3 regions of the Streptomyces sp. NPDC002133 genome follow, and region 2 is predicted to be linked to each of the others. Evidence: riboswitches for the same ligand, from Rfam matches in the RefSeq annotation. Region 2 holds a riboswitch; each other region holds the start of a gene.
What was found. Region 2 has a riboswitch for cyclic di-AMP ahead of ABT078_RS24705 (M23 family metallopeptidase). Riboswitches for the same ligand answer to the same signal wherever they lie in the genome.
Positions count from the first base shown of each region.

Region 1: linked by a shared signal. The riboswitch ahead of ABT078_RS38950 (M23 family metallopeptidase) and the one ahead of ABT078_RS24705 (M23 family metallopeptidase) in region 2 are both predicted to bind cyclic di-AMP.
Region 3: linked by a shared signal. The riboswitch ahead of ABT078_RS39160 (M23 family metallopeptidase) and the one ahead of ABT078_RS24705 (M23 family metallopeptidase) in region 2 are both predicted to bind cyclic di-AMP.

Region 1 covers NZ_JBEOXF010000082.1:22,325-29,639, reverse strand. Annotated here, with positions in the region: gene ABT078_RS38965 (DNA gyrase/topoisomerase IV subunit A) at 1-1,693, opposite strand, end outside; gene ABT078_RS38960 (M16 family metallopeptidase) at 1,885-3,231, shown strand; gene ABT078_RS38955 (M16 family metallopeptidase) at 3,228-4,616, shown strand; cyclic di-AMP (ydaO/yuaA leader) riboswitch at 4,825-4,988, shown strand; gene ABT078_RS38950 (M23 family metallopeptidase) at 5,002-5,775, shown strand; gene ABT078_RS38945 (GntR family transcriptional regulator) at 5,961-6,644, shown strand; gene ABT078_RS38940 (HPr family phosphocarrier protein) at 6,792-7,073, opposite strand; gene ABT078_RS38935 (bifunctional acetate--CoA ligase family protein/GNAT family N-acetyltransferase) at 7,238-7,315, shown strand, end outside.
Region 2 covers NZ_JBEOXF010000028.1:77,544-84,858, forward strand. Annotated here, with positions in the region: partial or broken gene ABT078_RS24675 (mobilization protein) at 54-289, shown strand; gene ABT078_RS24680 (FBP domain-containing protein) at 635-1,123, shown strand; gene ABT078_RS24685 (DUF5988 family protein) at 1,178-1,378, shown strand; tRNA gene ABT078_RS24690 (tRNA-Met) at 1,563-1,636, shown strand; gene ABT078_RS24695 (MerR family transcriptional regulator) at 1,760-2,509, shown strand; gene ABT078_RS24700 (PP2C family protein-serine/threonine phosphatase) at 2,830-3,999, shown strand; cyclic di-AMP (ydaO/yuaA leader) riboswitch at 4,250-4,385, shown strand; gene ABT078_RS24705 (M23 family metallopeptidase) at 4,397-5,455, shown strand; gene ABT078_RS24710 (PrsW family intramembrane metalloprotease) at 5,704-7,053, opposite strand; gene trmB (tRNA (guanosine(46)-N7)-methyltransferase TrmB) at 7,139-7,315, opposite strand, start outside.
Region 3 covers NZ_JBEOXF010000084.1:4,545-11,859, forward strand. Annotated here, with positions in the region: gene ABT078_RS39140 (Glu/Leu/Phe/Val dehydrogenase dimerization domain-containing protein) at 1-696, shown strand, start outside; gene ABT078_RS39145 (TetR/AcrR family transcriptional regulator) at 888-1,508, shown strand; gene ABT078_RS39150 (carbohydrate kinase family protein) at 1,538-2,455, shown strand; gene ABT078_RS39155 (SGNH/GDSL hydrolase family protein) at 2,848-3,645, opposite strand; gene ABT078_RS39160 (M23 family metallopeptidase) at 3,821-4,813, opposite strand; cyclic di-AMP (ydaO/yuaA leader) riboswitch at 4,818-4,976, opposite strand; partial or broken gene ABT078_RS39165 (GH36 C-terminal domain-containing protein) at 5,308-5,806, opposite strand; gene ABT078_RS39170 (tyrosine-protein phosphatase) at 6,078-6,893, shown strand; gene ABT078_RS39175 (DUF6126 family protein) at 6,941-7,102, opposite strand; gene ABT078_RS39180 (helix-turn-helix domain-containing protein) at 7,099-7,315, opposite strand, start outside.

The sequences.
Region 1 (7,315 bases), on a different contig from region 2:
CGACCCCCACGTCCCCGCGCGCCGTCGCAGGCACCGCGGACACGATCACATCGTGCTTCGCGCGCCTGCCGCCGTCCTCCGGCAGCGGCTCACCGGTGACCGTCCGTGCCAGCAGCCCTGTCGAGGACAGCAGCACCCGGCACGGGTCGTCCGCGACCTGCAGCGACTCGGCGGCAACGGGCGTGCCCGCGGACTCCAGCAGCACCGTGCGCCGCTCGGTGCCGAACTTCTTCGCCACCGCGGCCAGTTCGGACGAGACGAGCTTGCGCAGCTCCGCGTCCGACTCCAGGATCCGGGTGAGCTCCGCGATCTCCGCGGTCAGCCTGTCGCGCTCGCTCTCCAGCTCGATACGGTCGAACCTGGTGAGCCGGCGCAGCGGGGTGTCCAGGATGTACTGCGTCTGGATCTCGCTGAGCGAGAAGTGCGCGATGAGGCGCTCCTTCGCCTGCGCCGAGTTGTCACTGGAGCGGATGAGGCGGATGACCTCGTCGATGTCGAGGAGCGCCACGAGCAGGCCCTCGACGAGATGCAGCCGGTCGCTCTTCTTGCGGCGCCGGAACTCGCTGCGGCGGCGGACGACGTCGAAGCGGTGGTCGAGGTAGACCTCGAGCAGCTCCTTGAGACCCAGCGTCAGCGGCTGGCCGTCGACCAGCGCCACGTTGTTGATGCCGAAGGACTCCTCCATCGGCGTCAGCTTGTACAGCTGCGCCAGGACGGCCTCGGGGATGAAGCCGTTCTTGATCTCGATGACCAGGCGCAGTCCGTGCTCACGGTCCGTGAGGTCCTTGACGTCGGCGATGCCCTGGAGCTTCTTCTGGCCGACGAGGTCCTTGATCTTCGCGATCACCTTCTCCGGGCCGACGGTGAAGGGCAGCTCGGTGACGACGAGCCCCTTGCGGCGCGCCGTCACGTCGTCCACGGTCACCGTGGCGCGGATCTTGAAGGTGCCGCGGCCCGTCTCGTACGCGTCCTTGATTCCGGACAGACCCACGATCCGGCCACCGGTCGGCAGGTCGGGACCCGGCACGTACCGCATCAGGGTTTCGAGATCGGCGCCCGGGTGCCTGATCAGATGGCGGGCGGCGGCGATGACCTCGCCCAGATTGTGCGGCGGCATGTTCGTCGCCATGCCCACCGCGATGCCGGACGCGCCGTTGACCAGCAGATTCGGGAAGGCCGCCGGCAGGGCGACCGGCTCCCGCTCCTGCCCGTCGTAGTTCGGCGCGAAATCGACGGTGTCCTCGTCGATCGACTCGGTCATCAGGCTCGTCGCGTCGGCCATCCGGCACTCGGTGTAACGCATCGCGGCCGGAGGGTCGTCATTGCCCAGCGAGCCGAAGTTGCCATGGCCGTCGACCAGCGGCACCCGCATCGAGAAGGGCTGCGCCATACGCACCAGCGCGTCGTAGATCGACGCGTCGCCGTGCGGGTGGAGCTTGCCCATGACCTCGCCGACGACGCGGGCGCACTTCACGTAGCCGCGGTCGGGGCGCAGGCCCATCTCGTTCATCTGATACACGATCCGGCGGTGCACGGGCTTCATTCCGTCCCGGGCGTCCGGCAGGGCCCGGGAGTAGATCACCGAGTACGCGTACTCGAGGAAGGAGCCCTGCATCTCGTCGACGACGTCGATGTCGAGGATCCTCTCCTCGAAGTCGTCGGGCGGCGGCGTCTTCGTGCTGCGGCGGGCCATCGCTGCTGCGGCTCCTTCACCAACATGAACCATGAATGTGATCTGACGCCGACCATTGTGGACCGTCCCACCGACAGCGCGGACCGCGACCCGGAACACCGGGTGGAAGCTGCGGGAACTTCGCCAGGTCCCGACGCGCTTGCATACAGTGGCAGGACATCCAGCAACGCGATCGAAGGGACCACATGCCCATGGGTCACACGGCCACAGCCCAGGCCGGCTCCGGCGGCCTGACAGCAACCGAGCACCGCCTGGCCAACGGTCTGCGCGTGGTGCTCTCCGAGGACCACCTGACCCCGGTCGCCGCGGTCTGCCTCTGGTACGACGTCGGCTCGCGCCACGAGGTCAAGGGGCGTACGGGCCTGGCTCACCTCTTCGAGCACCTGATGTTCCAGGGCTCCGCGCAGGTGCCGGGAAACGGACACTTCGAGCTGGTCCAGGGAGCCGGCGGCTCGCTCAACGGCACCACCAGCTTCGAGCGCACCAACTACTTCGAGACCATGCCCGCCCACCAGCTGGAGCTCGCGCTCTGGCTGGAGGCCGACCGCATGGGCTCGCTGCTCGCCGCGCTCGACGACGAGTCCATGGAGAACCAGCGGGACGTCGTCAAGAACGAGCGCCGCCAGCGCTACGACAACGTTCCGTACGGTACGGCCTTCGAGAAGCTGACCGCCCTCGCCTACCCGGACGGACACCCCTACCACCACACCCCGATCGGCTCGATGGCCGACCTGGACGCCGCGACGCTGGAGGACGCGCGGAGCTTCTTCCGGACGTACTACGCGCCGAACAACGCGGTGCTGTCGGTCGTCGGCGACATCGACCCGGAGCAGACCCTCGCCTGGATCGAGAAGTACTTCGGCTCCATCCCGATGCACGACGGCAAGCAGCCGCCGCGTGACGGCACCCTGCCCGACATCATCGGCGAGCAGCTGCGCGAGGTCGTGGAGGAGGAGGTTCCGGCCCGCGCCCTGATGGCCGCCTACCGCTTGCCGCAGGACGGCACACGCGAGTGCGACGCCGCCGACCTGGCGCTGACCGTCCTCGGCGGCGGTGAGTCGTCCCGGCTGCACAACCGTCTGGTGCGCCACGACCGCACGGCCGTCGCCGCGGGCTTCGGCCTGCTGCGGCTCGCCGGTGCGCCCTCGCTCGGCTGGCTGGACGTGAAGACGTCCGGCGGGGTCGAGGTGCCCGACATCGAGTCCGCCGTCGACGACGAGCTGGAGCGGTTCGCCGCCGAGGGCCCGACGCCCGAGGAGATGGAGCGCGCCCAGGCACAGCTGGAGCGCGAGTGGCTGGACCGGCTCGGTACGGTCGCGGGCCGCGCCGACGAACTCTGCCGGTACGCCGTGCTGTTCGGCGACCCCCAGCTGGCGCTCAGCGCCGTGTCGCGGGTCCTCGACGTCACCGCCGAGGAGGTCAGGGCCGTCGCCCAGGCCCGGCTGCGCCCGGACAACCGGGCGGTTCTGGTGTACGAGCCCGTCCAGTCCGCCGAGGACACCGAGGACAACGACGACGAGGAGGGGGCGGACCAGTGACCGACGCTGCCGTGACCATGGAATTCCACCCGCAGCCGCAGGCGGGCGAGGCCAGGCCGTGGGCCTTCCCCGCCCCCGAGCGCGGTGTGCTCGACAACGGGCTGACCGTCCTGCGCTGCCACCGCCCCGGCCAGCAGGTCGTGGCCGTCGAGATCTTCCTCGTCGCCCCGCTGGACGCCGAGCCCGAGGGCCTCGACGGTGTAGCCACGATCATGGCCCGGGCGCTCTCCGAGGGCACCGACAAGCACACTGCGGAGGAGTTCGCCGCGGAGCTGGAGCGCTGCGGCGCCACCCTGGACTCGCACGCCGACCACCCCGGCGTCCGCGTCTCCCTCGAGGTGCCGGTCTCCCGCCTCCTCAAGGCGCTCGGCCTGCTCGCCGAGGCCCTGCGTGCGCCGCTCTTCGCCGACAGCGAGGTCGAGCGGCTCGTACGGAACCGGCTGGACGAGATCCCGCACGAGACCGCCAACCCGGCCCGCCGCGCCGCCAAGGAGCTGTCCAAACAGCTCTTCCCGGCGTCCTCCCGGATGTCCCGGCCCCGCCAGGGCAGCGAGGAGACCGTGGAGCGCATCGACTCCGCGGCCGTGCGGGCCTTCTACGAGGGCCATGTCCGGCCCGCGTCCGCCACCGCCGTGATCGTCGGCGACCTCACCGGTGTCGATGTGGATGCCGTGCTCGCCGACACCCTCGGCGCCTGGACCGGTGGCGCGGCCGAGAGCCGTCCCATGCCGTCGATCACCGCCGACGACAGGGGCCGCGTCGTCATCGTCGACCGCCCCGGCGCGGTGCAGACGCAGCTGCTCATCGGCCGTATCGGCCCGGACCGCCACGACCGCGTCTGGCCGGCCCAGGTCCTCGGCACGTACTGCCTGGGCGGCACCCTCACCTCCCGTCTCGACCGCGTCCTGCGCGAGGAGAAGGGGTACACGTACGGCGTGCGGGCCTTCGCCCAGGTCCTGCGCTCCTCCGCCGACGGCACGGGCGCGGCCACGCTCGCCATCAGCGGCTCCGTCGACACCCCGCACACCGGCCCGGCGCTGGACGACCTCTGGAAGGTGCTGCGCACCCTCGCCGCGGAGGGCCTCACCGACGCCGAGCGCGACATCGCCGTGCAGAACCTGGTGGGTGTGGCCCCGCTGAAGTACGAGACCGCCGCGTCGGTCGCGGGCACGCTCGCCGACCAGGTCGAGCAGCACCTGCCGGACGACTACCAGGCGCAGCTGTACACGCGCCTGGCCCGCACCGGCACGGTCGAGGCGACGGCCGCGGTCGTCAACGCCTTCCCGGTGGACAGGCTCGTCACCGTCCTCGTGGGCGACGCGGCCGAGATCGAGGAGCCGGTCAGGGCGCTGGGCATCGGTGAAGTGACTGTTGTCACGGGCTGATTGACCGCCGGTCGGTTCCGGCGCACCCGGAGGGCCCCGTTGGCATCGTGCCAACGGGGCCCTCCCGTATGTCCGTTTTATTGGAGAGGCTGCCTGTCTGGCCTGTGGCATGCACAACAAATCTCCGTGTCCGTTTGGTGATTGAAAGATGTCCGGCTTAGCGTCTTCTGCGCTGTCCGCCGGTTGCACCAGCCGCACCAGCGGCATCGGACAGCCATCGCCGAGTCCCCGTCGGGCGCGAGCCTGGGGAGCCGGGGACCCACATGTCCCCTGGGGTGAATCGGACGCCTTCGCACTCGTGCGGAGGGGCCCGTAGGAGACCTTCCTGCTCCGAACCCGTCAGCTAACCCGGTAGGCGAGAAGGAAGGAAAGGATCAGCCACTACATGGCGTTCACCCGTGCCACCGGGAAGCATCGTGGTCCGAGCCGGCTGACGCGCAAGCGCGCGGGCATCGCCGGAGCCGCTGCCCTCGCCACCACCGGCGTCATCGGAGGCCTCGCCTCCCCGGCGCTCGCCGCCGACACGGAAAGCCCGTCCTTCGAGGACACCGGCCTCACCCAGGCCGTCGCCGCCGGCACCACCCTCGCCGAGCAGATCGACGCCCAGGCCGCGGCCCAGCAGTACGAGGCCGATCTGGCCGCCGCCCGCGCGAAGGCCGAGGCTGAGGCGAAGCGCAAGGCGGAGGCCCGCGTCAAGGCGGCCCGCGAGGCCAAGGAGCGCGCCGCCCGCGAGGCCGAGCGCAAGCGCCTGATGTCCTACACGCTCCCGGTCGCCGCCTCCCACGTCAGCACGGCCTACCAGGCGGGCGGCTCGGTCTGGTCCTCCGGCAGCCACACCGGCGTCGACTTCCATGCCCCGTCCGGCACTCCGGTCGTCGCCGTCGGCATGGGTACGGTCGTGGAGGCCGGCTGGGGCGGTGCGTACGGCAACAACATCGTGATCAAGATGAAGGACGGCACGTACACCCAGTACGGCCACCTGTCGTCGATCGGCGTCTCGGTCGGCCAGACCGTCACCCCGGGCCAGCGGATCGGCCTGTCCGGGTCCACCGGCAACTCGTCCGGCCCGCACCTCCACTTCGAGGCCCGCACGAGCCCCGACTACGGCTCGGACATCGACCCGGTCGCGTATCTGCGCGGCCACGGCGTGAGCGTCTGACGCCCGCCTCCGCAGCCGTGGGCCCCGGCCCGGTCATGGCGACCGGCCGGGGCTTTCGGCGTATTCAGGCCAAAAGATATCCATGGATTCCGGCAGGCCATCGGAAATTCCGGCCGGCTGCAATAGAGTCACCGAACAGACATCGCTCGACTGGGTTTCGCGCGGATTAAAGGCGGAGGTTCGGTATGCGCATTCCTGCGCGCTCGGTATGCACGGCGATCCGCGACGACATCGTCTCCGGTGTCTTCGAGCGCGGCAGCCGGCTCACCGAGGAGCAGTTGGCACGCCGCTACGGCGTCTCCCGGGTCCCGGTGCGCGAAGCGCTGCGGACCCTGGAGTCCGAGGGCTTCGTCGTCACCCGCAGACATGCGGGAGCGTGCGTCGCCGAGCCCACCGAGCAGGAGGCCGCCGACCTGCTGGAGATCCGGATGCTGCTGGAGCCGCTGGGCGCCGCACGGGCCGCGCAGCGGCGCACGGAAGCCCACCTCAAAGTGCTGCGCGGCCTGGTCAGGCTCGGCCAGGAGCGGGCGCGCCGGGGCCAGGGCGAGGATCTGCGGTCGCTCGGAGGCTGGTTCCACGAGACCCTCGCGCAGGCCTCCGGCAGCCCCGGACTCATCGCGCTCCTCACCCAGCTCCGGCACAAGGTCGCCTGGATGTACGCCGTCGAGCAGCCCGCTCGGCCGGTGGAGTCCTGGGCCGAGCACGGTGCGATCGTGGACGCGGTGTCACGCGGCGACGCGGAGCGGGCGCGGGCGCTCACCGCGATGCACGCCGAGCGGATGGCGGGGGCGCACAGGCTGCGCATCACGACGCGCGGGACGGTGAGGACTTCGCAACACGCCGTAAACACGGCGAGCGTCCGCAATTAACAGAAGCGCCGTATACAAAGAGGGGATATTTGAAAGTGGCAGAGCCGCTGACCGAAATTCCCGGTTGCTGCGGCTCCGCCGTTTCTATTTATTTGTCATTCCCTGCCGGGGCGGGTGCAAGGTCCTTTCCCGGGGCGGGACCAGCGGTCAGACGGTCTCGGGGAGCTCCTCGAGACCCTCGGCGACCAGCTTCGCGAGACGGTCGAGCGCGGCGTCCGCGCCGTCCGCGTCCGAGGCGAGGACGATCTCCTGGCCGCCCTCCGCGCCCAGGCCGAGCACCGCGAGCATCGAGGCGGCGTTGACGGGGGTGCCGTCGGCCTTGGCGATCGTCACCGGGACGCCGGAGGCCGTGGCGGCACGGACGAAGATGGAAGCGGGGCGGGCGTGGAGGCCCTCGGCCCAGCCGACAGTGACGCGGCGCTCAGCCATGGTGGTGCCCTTCAAGTCCTAAGCGGTTGTCTAGACCAGTCTCTCATGTGTGGTGCAGTGCTCGGCAACGGCCGTCGGCCGGCGTCCGGGCCACGCGCGGGTGCCCTCAGACTGCACCCGCCTCCCGGGCTTCGCGACCGGTGCCCGAGCCGTACTCTTTCCCCATGCAGACCCCGTCGGATCACGCCTACCCCGACCATTGGGAAGCCGACGTGGTGCTGCGTGACGGTGGCACTGCGCGC
Region 2 (7,315 bases):
GGCGAAGTGCCGGCTGTCGGATGCCGAATCCGTAGGAACCACAGGCCGGACGAGTCCCTCGACCTCGACCTCGCATCCTCACCGACCCCGCCTGGCCCGCCCTCACCACCGCACTCGCCGACGCCGAAGCCCGCGGTCACCAACCCCACCAGCTCCTCCAGCAAGCCGCCGCCCAGCGCGAACCGACCACAGCGCGCCATCCCGCCCGGTCCTGATCACCCCCATCCACCACGCCGGCCGAAGCCCCGCCGCCAACCCCCGCGCCGAGGCCGCCCGCCGACGCTCGACCATCGCGGTCCGCATCCACGCTCGGCCGACCCGAGACGATCAGCGCTCGAAGCTGCCCATCGTCCTCGGCAATGACAACCGCCGGCACCGTCGACAGATGTCGCGAACCGACGCGGGGCTTGCCGTGCGCAGTAGAGCCGGCAGAAGCCGTCGACCCACTCGTTGCCGTCGTCCATGGCGGTCGGCGCGGGCAGCCCGCCGCGGGCGAATTCGGCGATCCCGGGAATCACCCTGTGCGGTCGCCCCCGTCAGGCCGGCGCGAGCCGACATGAGGAGCGGGCGCTGTCTGTGCCTAGACGCATTAATTATTTGCCTAATGCCTTTAGGGAAGCTTAGCGTCGGAGGCATGAAGGCACTGACCGAACAGGACATCCGCGCATCGTTCGTCAACTGCTCGAAGGGTGAGGCCAAGCGGCTGGCCGTCCCGCGCGATCTCGCCGAGCAGCCCTGGGACGACCTCGACTTCCTGGGGTGGCGTGATCCCGCCGCGCCCGACCGGAGCTATGTCGTCGCCGAGCGGGACGGCCGAATCGTCGGGGTGTCCCTGCGCTTCCCGTCCCGGCAGCGCGGCTATCTGCACCGCAGCATGTGCTCCCTGTGTCTGACGACCCACCCGGGAGGCGGCGTCTCGCTCATGACCGCCCGCAGGACCGGCCAGGCGGGCCGCGACGGGAACTCCGTCGGCATCTACATGTGCACCGACCTCGACTGCTCCCTCTACGTACGCAGCAAGAAGCAGTCGGTGCCCGGCGGGCGCCTCCAGGAGTCGCTCACGGTGGAGGAGCAGATCGAGCGCACCAGGGGGAATCTCCATGCGTTCCTCGATCGGCTGTGACCCGACGTGATCCGACAAGGTGCATCGGGTGCCAGTCGCGGGAAAACTGGACTTATGACTAGCAAGGCACTCCTGGAGGGTGGCCCGGAGGATCTGTCAGGACAGATCGTGCCGATCACCCCTCCCGGACAGGAGCTGAAGATTCCGCACCGCGGCGGGTACGAGCACTTCAAGGTCACGTCGCGCCATGAGGACAGCCCGGAGGGGCGGCTGCCCGTGTACGAATGGTGGGAGCGCACGGAAGTCGCCGAGTAGGCCCCGCGGCCCGCGGGACGTGGACGTGAGGGACCCGGTCGGACGCCCGGTACAGGCCGGGCCCTGCCGGTGTGATGGGGGTCGTCCGGAACTGCCCGGCAGCCGCACAGGAGCCGCCCGCGGCACCCCGCGACCGTAAATGGAGTGGATCTTGCTCCTGATGGCGTAAGGTGGTGTTCACCGACGCGGGGTGGAGCAGCTCGGTAGCTCGCTGGGCTCATAACCCAGAGGTCGCAGGTTCAAATCCTGTCCCCGCTACTCAAGGCCGAAGGCCCGGATCCTGATGGATCCGGGCCTTCGGTGCGTCTGGGTCCGGCCGCGCCGGGCCCAGCCCGCTCGCCGCTTGACCTTTACGCAACGTCAAGTTCTAGCGTGAAGGGCATGGAGTGGTCGATCCAGGAAATCGCCAGGAAAGCCGGTACGACGAGCCGCACGCTCAGGCACTACGGGGAGCTGGGGCTGCTCGTGCCGAGCCGAATCGGCAGCAACGGCTACCGCTACTACGACCAGGACGCCCTGATCCGGCTGCAGCGCATTCTGCTGCTCCGCGAGCTGGGGCTCGGGCTGCCGGCGATCGCGCAGGTCCTGGAAGGACAGCGGGACACGGCCGCCGCCCTGCGCACCCATCTGAGGTTGCTGGAGCAGGAGCGGGAGCGCATCGGGCGGCAGATCGCCTCGGTGCGGACCACTCTCGACCGCACGGAGAGAGGAGAGGAACTCATGGCGGAAGAAGTCTTCGACGGCTTCGACCACACCCAGTACGAGGAGGAGGTCACCGAGCGCTGGGGCCGGGATGCATACGAGAGGGGCGACCGCTGGTGGCGTTCGCTCAGCGCCCAGGAGAAGCAGGCCTTCCAGGACCGGCAGGCCGGGATCGCCCGTGACTTCGGCCAGGCGCTCAAGGACGGGCTCGCAGCGGACAGCGACGAGGTGCAGGCGATCGCGCAGCGGCATGTCGAGTGGCTGTCGGTGACGGTCACGCCGACGAAGTCGTACGTCATCGGGCTCGGCGAGATGTACGTCGCCGACCCGCGCTTCGCGGCGAACTACGACCGGCACGGCGAGGGCGCGGCGGCGTTCGTTCGCGACGCGATCAAGGTGTACGCGGAGCGCAACCTCGGCGACGACTGACAACGACCGGCGCGGGCTGCCGCGGAGGCCCACGACGGCCCACGACGGCCCACGGAGGCCCGCGAAGGGCCACAGCGGGCCACGACGGGTGACGGCGGACGACGACCGCGCCCGACCGAGACCCGTTGTTCCCGAGGTCACCAGGAGGGCCCCCTGGTGACCGGCGGCCCGGACCGCCCGATCGGTCGACGTGGCACCGGACGCAGACCCGGGAGCTAGCCCGGTTGGCCGACGGCGATTCGCTGCGCTGCGCGGCTCCGGCCAGCCTGGGTGGGGCACGGTAGGTCCGCACCGTGGGCGGACCGGGCAGGAGACCATCGGTGGGGCAGCGAACAGGCGACAGCGACGACGGCATCGGCGATGACGGCGCCGCGCCGCGCCGGGACGGCGGCCGCCGGATCGCCCAGGTGCTGCCCGTGCTGCTGATCGTGGGCGGGATTTTCTTCGATGTGGCCACCCCGGCGTCGTACACCGCATCGCCGCTCTTCGCCGCATCTCCGCTGGTGGCCGCGCCCTTCTTCTCCCCGCTGTACACCCTGCTGGTCGGCGTCGGCGCCCTCGCGGCGGAAGCGGGGCTGCAGGTGTACAACGGCACGTTCACCGAGATCCCGTCGGTGACCGAGATGCTGACCGTGCTCACCGTCGCCGTGATGGCCCTCTTCATCAACCAGGTCGTACGTCGCGGCAGCGCGCGACTCGCCTCCGCGCGCGTCGTCGCGGAGGCCGCCCAGCGGGCCGTGCTGCCCTCGCCCGCCGCGCGGATCGGCGATCTGCAGATCGCCGCGCGGTACGAGGCGGCGCAGGCGGACGCGTTCATCGGCGGCGACCTGTTCGCCGTGCAGGACACTCCGTACGGGGTGCGGCTGGTGGTCGGGGACGTACGGGGGAAAGGGCTGAACGCGGTCGAGGAGGTGGCCGTCGTGCTCGGTGCGTTCCGGGAGGCGGCCGAGCAGGAGCCCACCCTGGAGGGGGTTGCGCAGCGGCTGGAGCGGGCGCTGAAGAGAGGTGGCACGCGGCGCTCGGAGCCCGACGTGTTCGAGGGGTTCACCACGGCCCTGCTCGCCGAGATCCCGCGCGGCGTCGGACGGGTGCGGGTGGTCAACCGGGGCCATCCGCCGCCGCTCGTGCTGCACGCGGACGGCGTGCTGGACGTGCTGGAGCCGAGCGAGCCCGCGCTGCCCCTCGGCATGGGCGATGTCGGCACCTGGCCGGACCGGGTGGACGAGGCGGCGCTCCCGGCCGGGGCCACGCTGCTGCTCTACACGGACGGGCTGTCCGAGGCGCGTGACGAGCACGGCACCTTCTACGACCCACGCGAACGGCTGAGCGGTCGAATCTTCCCCGGCCCCGAGGAACTGCTGGACGCGGTCGTCGCCGACGTGCAGCGGCACACGAACGACGGGTCGACGGACGACATGGCGCTGCTGGCGGTCAGCCGACCGGGGGAGCGGCAGCCGGAGCGGCGCCGCACGATGCCGGTGGTTCCCTGAATCGCCCACGGCTCCTCCTGTCGCGACGGAGCGTGATCGAAAGGAAGCCCTCCGCATAACATTTGATGCACCGTCAGAAACTGGGGGGTAGGTGAGGGGAGGTCAACTCGCCCGTTTCCCCCCTCTTGTGCCCGGAAAGTCCAGGCCAAAGTCGTTAACGATCAGTGGGAACGGCTTGGAATACCGCCCCGGTGTCTATTAACGTTCGATAACGCAGCGCGGTCGTCCCAGCCGTCGCAAGAGACGGCACCGCGCGCACGCGCCGAATTCCGCAAGGGAACCGGGGAACCACCAATTGGGGTGAATCGGGCACTTTATGGTGCTCGTAGGAGACCTTCCTGCTCCGAACCCGTCAGCTAACCCGGTAGGCGAGAAGGAAGGAAAGGAGCACGCCTCCGTGGCGTCCAACGAGCCTGCCCTCCAAGAGCCTCCCACCACCGAATGGTTCCCCGCCGGCGAGTGGGTCCCCACGGCCGGCGCGGAGGAGTGGAACCCGACCGAGGAGTCCGTCCGCCCGGTCCGAGGCAGGCACCGCGTCGTCAAGCAGCGCAACGGGCTCGCCCGGAGCTCCACCGTCCTCGGGGTCGGCGTCATCGCCGCGGTCGGCGCCGGCGGCATGGCCACCGCGCAGGACAAGCCCGCCGTCTCCATATCCCTGCCCGACACCATCACGGACAACCTCCCGGACGCCAAGTCGCTGCCGGGCGTGGGCTCCCTGATGTCGGACGGGTCCGACGAGCAGGACGGCAACGGGAACGCGGCGCCGCTCACCGCGCTCTCCGTCGCCGACACGGCGTCGGCCACGGACGGCGGGGAGAACGCGGCCGGCGCGGGCGAGGCGCTTCGCGCCCGCATCCTCCAGCAGGCCGAGCAGCAGCAGGCCGAGGCCGACGCCGAGGCGAAGGCCGCCGCGGAGAAGGCCGCCGCCGAGAAGGCGGCCGCCGAGGCGAAGGCCCAGCAGACCGAGGCCGAGGCCGCGGCCGCGGAGGCGAAGCGGCTGGCCGAGGAGGAGGCGGCGCGCAAGGCGGAGGCCGAGCGGCTCGCCAAGCTCGCCGCGAGCTACTCCCTGCCGACGTCCTCTTACACGATCACCTCGACCTTCGGCCAGGCCGGCTCGATGTGGTCCTCCGGCTACCACACCGGCCTCGACTTCGCGGCGCCCACGGGTACGCCGGCGAAGGCCGTGCACGGAGGCACCGTCAAGTCGGCGGGCTGGTCCGGATCCTACGGCTACCGCGTGGTGCTGGAGCTCGAGGACGGCACCGAGATCTGGTACGCGCATCTGTCCTCGATGACCGTGTCCGCCGGACAGACGGTCACCACCGGCGAGACGATCGGCCGTGTCGGCGCGACCGGCAATGTCACCGGACCGCATCTGCACCTCGAGGTGCACACCGCGGGCGGCACCGGGATCGACCCGTCGGCGTGGCTGCGCGACAAGGGCCTGAGCATCTGACTCACCGCTTCGGCGGTTCGGCGGCTTGATGCTTCGGTGCTTCGGCGGTTCGTGATGCGCCGAAGCCCCGATGCCCCGATGCGTCGTACGACTCCCGACGTTGGCGTTCGCGTCCACGATCACGCTGCACGTCGCTTTTCACGCTCATATCGCTTCGCCCGATTCCGGGCGTCCGTTCCGGGCGTTTCCTCGCGCTCGTACGACCCCGGCAGCCCTGGCGGCACCCCCCCGACGTCAGGGCTGTCGGCCTATCCCCGGTACGGGTTGTAGCCCCCGTAGTCCCGGTACGGCGCCGGAGCCGGGGCCGGAGCCGGAAGCAAGACCCTGCCCGACGCCTGGGCGGCGTACGTCAGGGCCGGGGACGCGATGTGCTTGCGCTGCCAGAGGTGGTGGAGCAGTTCCTGCTCGCGGGCGACGAAGTCCGGGCCCGCCGTGCCTCGGTGGGCGCGGTGGCGCAGGAACGCGAGGGAGGTCGCGAAGGCCTCGTACTCGGACACGGCGCGGGCGGCCGCGGGGCCGTGGGTGCGGCCCGCCATGTCGCGGGCCATCGTGCGCGCCCGCATGGAGGACAGGGCGAGCGGCTCGGCGGGGGAGAGCCAGCCCGCCGCGGCGTACGCGGGGAGCTGGGCCGCGACGGTGCGGAGCTCACGCTGCCGGGTCCAGACCGCCAGCCAGGTCAGCAGCCCGAAGGCCGGGACCATGAACGCCGCGTACACCGCGTAGAAACCCCACGGGCCGAACACCCCCGAGCCGTTCCACAGCGCATGCATGCCCATCGCCAGCGCAAGGCCGAGCAGCGGCAGCGCGGTCCTGCGGAACCTCCGCCGCCGTGCCGTGATCGCCGCGAAGCCGAAGCCGATGCCGGTCAGCACGGTGAAGAGCGGATGGGCGAACGGCGACATCACGATCCGTACGAAGAAGGTCGCCGCGGTGACGGACGCGAAGCCTGAGTGGCCGAACTCCTGGTCCTCGCCGAACGCGTTGCCGAGATAGAGGATGTTCTCGGTGAAGGCGAAGCCGGTCGCGGTGAATCCGGCCACGACGACCCCGTCGACGATCCCCGTGAAGTCCCGGCGCCGGAAGAGGAAGACGAGCAGGACGGCGGCCGCCTTGGCGCTCTCCTCCACGATCGGGGCGATGACGGTCGCGCCGATCGTGTCCGCTGATGTCGGATCGGCCGTCGCGGTCGCTATCCACTGGGTCGCGAACGAGTTCGCGATGATCGCCACGAGCGCGGCGGCGCAGGCCCCCCAGGCAAAGGCGAAGATGAGGTTCCGCCACGGGCCCGGCTCGACGCGGTCCAGCCAGCGGAACGCCGCCATCAGCAGCGGGACCGGCAGCACGGCGAGGCCGAGGCCCACCAGAAAGCCCTCGGTGCCGGTCTGCTCGCGCACGAGCGCGAGGATGACCAGGCCGGAGAGGCCGAGCAGGGTGACCAGGGCCCCGGCCCGCAGGGCCTTGCTCCGCCAGAGGGCGCGGCTCGGCCGGTAGCGCCACTGCGCACGCGCCGGCACTGCGTCGAACAGGGGCTGTTCGTCGCACGCCGGGACGGCGGGGTGCGGCGCGGCCGGTTGCGGCTGCGGGGACCAGTCGGACACGCGACGACCCTAACCAGGGGCACTGACAGTGCGCGACGGGGTTACGCGACGGACTTGCCCGGCGGGTCGGGCGGCGCCCGGGGTGCTACCTGCGGCGGAACAGCAGGTCGTGCACCACATGCCCCTTGTTCAGGCCCTGCCCCTCGAACCGGGTCAGTGGCCGGAAGGCGGGGCGGGGCGCGTATCCGCCGTCCGCCTGGGTGTTCTCGAAGCCGGGGTGTGCGGAGAGGACCTCGAGCATCTGCTCGGCGTACGGCTCCCA
Region 3 (7,315 bases), on a different contig from region 2:
GACGAGCTGGTCGGCGGCTGCGGTGTCGCCGAGTCGGTGCTCACGGCACTCGACCTGGCGGGCGAGGACCGCGCGGGCGTCCGGGTCTCCGTCCAGGGCCTCGGCACCATGGGTGGGGCGACGGCACGCTTCCTGTCCCGCGCGGGCCTGCGGATCGTCGCCGTGGCCGACATCAAGGGGACGATCGCCAACCCTGACGGCCTCGACATCGAGAAGCTGCTGGCCGCGCGCGACGCCTACGGAACGGTGGACCGCTCGGCGCTGCGCCCCGGCGACACCGAACTGCCCGCCGACGCCTGGCTGTCCGCCGAGACGGAGGTGCTGATCCCGGCCGCCGTCTCGTACGCCGTCGACACCGCCAACCAGGCGCTGATCACTGCGCGTTGGATCGTCGAAGCGGCCAACATGCCGGTCCTGCCCGACGCGGAGGAGCTGCTCGCCCGGCGCGGGATCACCGTCCTGCCGGACGTCGTCGTGAACTCCGGTACCAACGCCTGGTGGTGGTGGACGCTCTTCGGCGACATCGGTGCCGACGCGGAGGAGGCGTTCGCGTACACGCGCCGCTCGATGCGCGCCCTGGTCGGCCAGATGCTCGCACGCGCCCAGGCCGACGGCACGACGCCGCGCTCCGCCGCGCACGCAATCGTCGCCGACCGGCTGCCGGTGATCGCGGAACGCTTCGGCTGGTACAGGTAGGCCGGCGACCGCCGCCGCCCTCCGCGACGCCTCCTTCCGCCTCACGTGTCCGGTGAGCGCGGCAGGGCTCCCGTGCCTCGTGCTGCCCCGGATCTCGGTGGCGGGACTGCCCGTCGGCCTGGCGGTGGTGGCGGGCCGTGGGACCGACCGACGGCTCATGGAGCTCGCACACCCGTGTGTAGGGTGACCGGGTGACGAGAGTCCGGTTGAGCGTGGCGGAGCGACAGGAAGAGCTGCTGCGGGCCGCCGTGGAGCAGATCGAGGCGCGGGGCGTGGCCGCCGTGCGGATCGCCGATGTCGCCTCCGCACTCGGGGTGAGCAACGCCCTGGTGCTGTACCACTTCTCGACCAAGGAGCGGCTCGTCGCCGCCGCCTTCGGCTATGCCGCGGAGGGCGACCTGGCCCATCTGCGCAAGATCCTCGGTCGTCGGACATCCGCGGTACGCCGTCTGCGCGCCGCCGTCCGCTGGTACGCCCCGACGGGTCAGGCGAAAGGCTGGCGCCTGTGGATCGAGGGCTGGGCGGCGTCGCTGCGCGAACCGGCCCTGCGCGAAGTGGCTCGCGATCTCGACCAGCAGTGGAAGGCCGAGCTGACCGCGGTCATCGCGGAGGGCGCGACCGCCGGCGAGTTCCGCTGCGCCGACCCTGGGTCTGCGGCGTGGCGGCTGACGGCTCTGCTGGACGGTCTCGCGGTGCAGATGACGTCGTACGCGGGGTCGCTCAGCCGCGCCGCGATGCTGGAGTGGACGGACGAGGCCCTCGCCCGTGAACTGGGGCTCGACCGCCAAGCGCTGACACGACAGAGTGCGTAGCGCACCGAAGGCTCATGGGAGGGGAAGCGGTGTCCGCGCAACACGAGGACCGGCCGGAACTTGACGTCCTGGTGATCGGCGGCAGCGGGGTCGACACGGTCGTCCGCGTCGACTCGCTGCCGGTCCCGCTCGCGGACTCGGTCGGGGTACCCCCGATCACGGAGTGGCCGGGGCACACGGGAGGGAACGTGGCCCTCGGCTGCCGCTCCCTCGGACTCGACGTCAGATTCCTGGACTTCATCGGAGACGACGCACCGGGCCTGCAGGTCCGCGAACGACTCGCGGAGGGCGGTGTGGACTTCGCGCACCTGGTCTCTCCCGCCGGTACGCGACGTGCGGTGAACCTGGTCGACTCGGCGGGCCGCAGGATGTCCTTCTACGACGCGCGTGACGCCGTGGATCTGCGTATGCCGCGCGACTTCTACCTGCCGCATCTGCGACGGGCCCGGCACGTACATCTGTCGATCATGAACTTCGCCCGTTTTCTCTACGACGACATCGCCGAACTCGGTGTTCCCGTCTCCACCGACCTCCACGACTGGGACGGAGTGGACGACTACCACAAGGAGTTCGCACTCCGCTCCGACGTGGTCTTCCTCAGCGCGGCGGGGGCCGGTGAGCGGATCGCGTCGGTGATGCGGGAGATCCTGCGCGAAGGGCGGGCGGACACCGTGGTCGCGACGGCCGGAGCCGGCGGCTCGTATGTGATGACCCGCGAGGGCGGCCGCACACCACGTCCGGTCCCGGCCGTGGCGCCGCCCGCGCCGGTGGTGGACTCCAACGGCGCCGGGGACGCGTATGTGTGCGGCTTCCTCTACGGGCGGCTGGCCGGCCGTCCCGCTGCGGACTGTGCCCGGCTGGGCGCGGTGGCCGGGGCCCACGCCTGTACGGGCCGGGGCAGCTCGGCGCTGATCCGCCCCGAGGAACTGGCCGCGGCTCAGGTCTGACGCAGCAGTTCGTACACCGACGCGTCGAGCCCGAAGGTCCAGGCGACACCCTCCTTCGCGGTGCGCATGATCTAGCGATTCCCCCCGGTCGCGCATGATCTCTTCGCAGCGTCGAAGGATCCCGTCGGTGAACGGCCCGCGCCGTCGACCTTGGCCGGGACGCTTCTGGTTCTCGATGGGTGTAGACGACCGTACGGCCCCTGCGGACATAGGGGTTTGCCCCCCCAGCGCGGGGACATGGATGGATACGATCGCGCTCGTGAAGCTCGTGACGCAGGTGAAGCTGATGCCGGAGGCCGACCAGGCTGCCGCGCTGTCGGCGAGTGGACGGAGGAGCCCACCCAGCAGCCAGTTGGGCACTACCTCCAAGCCCGGTCCCTTTCAGGGCCGGGTCAAGTTGACAGTGGAAGCAGATCCGGACGCTTCGGCTCCACGTGATCACCGGAGGACTCGCCCCGCAGCCGCCTGCCGATCCACGGGACGAGGTACTCGCGCGCCCAGTGGATGTCGTCGCGCCGGACCTCGAGCGTGCCGCGCGGCGGCAGCGAGGGCCATGGCTGATCCGGGTCGACGGGGACGGAGAACCCGAGGACCTGGGCGGCGCGGAGCGCCACGCGCGTGTGTCCCTCGGGGGAGAGATGCAGCCGGTCGTCGTCCCAGGCGCGCCTGTCCTGGACGGACCTGAGCGACCAGAGGTCGAGGACCGGGCAGTCGTAGCGGTCGGCGATGGCGCGGACGTGCGCGGTGTACGTGGCGATCTTGCCGCGCAGATGGCGTAGCACGGGCACACCGCGGGTGTCGAAGCCGGTGGTCACCATGACGGTGCCGACGGCCGAGGTGAGGTCGGCGACGGCTCGTTCGAAGCGCTCGGCGACGTCGTCGGGGTCGGTGCCGGGCCGGATGATGTCGTTGCCGCCCGCGCAGAACGTCACCAGGTCGGGGGCGAGTTCCCTCGCGCGCGGGACCTGTTCCGCCACGATCTGATCGAGAAGGCGGCCGCGCACGGCGAGATTGGCGTAGCGGAAGGCGTGCTCCGGTGCGCGGTCGTCGAGCAGGACCGCCAAGCGATCCGCCCAGCCCATGAACTGACCCTCGGGTCCGGGGTCCCCGACGCCCTCGGTGAAGCTGTCACCGATCGCCGCGTACGACCCGAATGTTCTGTTTTCCGTTGATCTCGAATCGTCTGCCACGTCGAGACATCATTCACGGCGCTAAGTGACCTACGCCACCGTAGGGAGGTGTTGACGGGGCGTGAGATAGACCACCTGGTCAGTTTTCCGCTCGGCGGGAATACGGCCACATGCACGCCCGCCGCCCTCCGGGTCAGGTCGGAGGGCGGCGGACACTGCTGACGTTACGTCAGGTTCAGATCGAGACGCCGTACTGGCGCAGGTAGGCGAGCGGGTCCATGTCCGAGCCGTAGTCCGGGGTGGTGCGGATCTCGAAGTGCAGGTGCGGACCGGTGGAGTTGCCGGTGGAGCCGGAGAGGCCGATCTGCTGCCCGCCGGTGACGCTCTCGCCGGACGAGATGGAGAGCTGGGAGAGGTGGGCGTACTGCGAGTACGTGCCGTCGTCGTGCCGGATGACGACCTGGTTGCCGTACGCGCCGGCCCAGCCGGCCGAGACGACGGTGCCGGGGCCGACCGACTTGACGGAGGTGCCGGTGGGGGCTGCGAAGTCGACACCGGTGTGGTAGCCGCTGGACCACATGGCTCCGGCGGTGCGGTAGGCGGTGGTCATGCTCGCGTCGACCGGGGCGAAGTAGCCGGAGAAGTTGCTCTGCGCGGCGGGGGCAGGGGCGGCGGCAGCGGCAGCGGCGGGGGCCTGGGCGGCATCGGATCCGGATTCGGCGCGCGCCTGCGAGCGCTCGGCCTTCGCCGGAGCCTCGGCCCGCGCGTCGGCCTTGGCGGGCGCCTCGGCCTTCGACGCCTTCGCCTTCGCCTTCTCGTTGCCGGGGGCCTCGGCCGGAGCCTTCGCCTGGGCCTTGACGCCGAGCGTGAGCTTGAGACCCGGGTGGATGAGCGACGGGTTCTCGCCGACGGTCTCGCGGTTGTCCGCGTACAGCTTCTTCCAGCCGCCCCGGACGTCCTGCTCCACGGCGATCTTCGACAGGTAGTCACCGGACACGACCGTGTAGGTCTTGGCCGCCTTCCCCGTCTGGGCCGCCTGGGGGGCGGCGGCCTTGTGGGCGATGGTGGCGACGCGCTCGGGGGCGACGGTGGGCGCGGACGTGTCCGCGGCGTGCGCACCCGCGGCGCCGATCAGGGGGAGTGCGATGGCGGCACCACCCGTGCCCGCGGCGACGAATCCGCGCGAGATGGGGTTGGTCCTCGGACGACGATGCTTGCCCTTGGGCATGGCGAATTCCTCTCCGGCGCCTACGAGGTGAGCTGTCGGGTGCGGGCTGGAGACGCCCGGCCGCGAGGTGTGCGGCTTGACCCCTAGCCGTCCGGAACTCCGGTCGGCGTTCTACCTGGGTCCCCCGCTCCTGCCACGCGTGGGGGGTGGGTGCGTATTCCGGTCGGCGGCAGGATTAGGCGGTCCGACCGGATTGCGGCGAACTTAAGGGAGCCGGTCGACGGGAACAAGCCATCTCATTAACCCGGCATTCACCCGGGTTCCGACAACAGGGAATTCCCGGTCACCCTCCGTCGATTACGGATCTCTGATTGCCTTGCGGACAAAGGCAATTGATTGCGGGACACGACAACAGAACGTCACGAATATGATCCCGCTCACGCAACGAGGCCCATCCCCCTTACAACCGGGGCGTGTTCCACCAAAGGCCTCAATACGGACAGAAGCCACATTGAGTAGGCATCCCACTCGATGCACCCGTAAGGGCGGAAGGGTCAGATCCGGCCGGATCTGCGGCTCAGCCGGAGCACCACAGCGTCGCGGTCACCGCGCAGCCCCGTGTCCTTTCCGTGATGCAGCAGCACCGCACCCCGGTGGACGGTCTGCGTGTCCAGACACTCGTGAGCCGCCGCCGGGTCGAGCCCGCGCAGCCTGAGCGCGGGCGGCCGCTCCCCGTGGCTCTGCGCCTCGAGCCAGGCCAGGACGACGACCTCGTCGCCGCGCACGTACTGCACAGCGCTCAGCCCGCCCTCCGGCGGGCGCAGCCGGTGGAGCTCGCCGTGCTGCACGACCGGCCTGATCTTCTCAGAGGGGTCCACCCAGCCTTACTAGGGGTCCACCCAGCCGCGGGCCTCGGTCAGCTCGTCCTCTACTCCTACTCCACCGCGCGAGGTCGCCGCCGACGCCCAGCACCCCGGCCATCGCGTTGACGAAACGGAACCGCAGGGAGCTGATTCCGCCATTGAGCCGCACATTCGGGCTGCGGGGTCCCCAGTGCAGATGCAGCAGCTCGCCGCGGTCGGTGACGTGCAGCGCGTAGCTGCACGTACGCCCGGACAGAAGCCAGATGCGCCCCTCACCGACCGACTGGATCACCGCAACCCCCCAGATCTGCACAGACCCACACATCATCAGCGGGAACCGTCCCTGGAGGCAACGCTCTTGGCGCCGCAACCAAGATGATTGCCTGAGGAATCGATGTCGTAGGGTCGGGAGCGCGCCATCGTCGGCGAGCAGTGCCGACCGCAGACACGGAGGAGCCCCCGTGACGCAGCAGCTGCCCCAGACCCCGTCGACCGAACCCGAGCTCGCAGGCGTGCGCAACTTCAGGGACGTGGGCGGACTGCCTACCGTGGACGGGCGACGCGTGCAGTACGGACGGCTCTTCCGGAGCGGTCACCTCGCGCACGCCACCGAGAGCGACGCCACCTTCCTCGCCTCGCTCGGGCTCCACACGATCTTCGACTTCCGGAACGCTGCGGACCACAAGCTGGAGGGCCTCGACGTCGAGCTGCCCGGCGTGCGGAATGTCAACATCCCGCTCAGCGACCCTGCCGACGGCGCCGAGTTCTGGAAGATGGTCCGCGACGGCGACCTCGAACAGCTCAGGTCGATCCTCGCCGACGGCAAGGCGGCCGACCGGATGTCCGCCTCCTACCGCATGATCATCAAGGAGCGCACCGCGGAGCACAGCGGGGTGCTGCACGCGCTGGCGGACGACAGCGTCCCGGCACTGATGCACTGCGCGGCGGGCAAGGACCGCGCGGGACTGTCGATCGCCATCTCGTTGCTGGCGGTGGGCGTCGAGCGGGACGCCGTCGAGGCCGACTACCTCAAGTCCAACGACCCCCACCGCCGCTACAAGGTGCGCCGCAGCGACACCTCCCCCGCCGGGATGTCGCCCGAGGTCATGGAGCTGCTCAGCCCGCTCTTCGATGCCCGGGCCGACTATCTTGCGGCGGCTCTCGAGACGATCGAGGAGACCTGGGGCGGCACCGAGCGCTACTTCGCCGAGGGCCTCCGGATCTCGCCCGAGACGCGCGAGCGCCTGCGCGAGCGGCTGCTGGACGGCTCGGTCTGAGTCTCCCGGCCGAGTCTCCGGACCGGCTCTCCCGACCACGGTCGGGGTCACTCGGCCCCGGCGGTGAACAGCGGACGGAGGAAGGCCGCGAAGAGGTGGCCTGCCACCACATACGCGAAGAGCCGGACGATCAGCCGGACGGGGCACTTCTGCTCCTGGTTCGCCTCCCGGCTCGACGACGTCTTCCCCTGCCTGACGGGTCCCCTCAGGCGTGCGGGTGTGCGTGCGGGTCGGGGCTCTGCAGCAGGGTGTGGACGAAGAGCAGCTCGGCGCCGCCGTGTGTGGCGGCGGCGATCCGGTGCGGCGTGAGCGAGTCGAAATGGGCGCTGTCCCCGGGTTCGAGCTCGTGCACGGTGTCGCCGAGGCCGAGCCGCAGCCAGCCTTCGAGCACGTACAGCCACTCCTCGCCGGGATGGACCCGG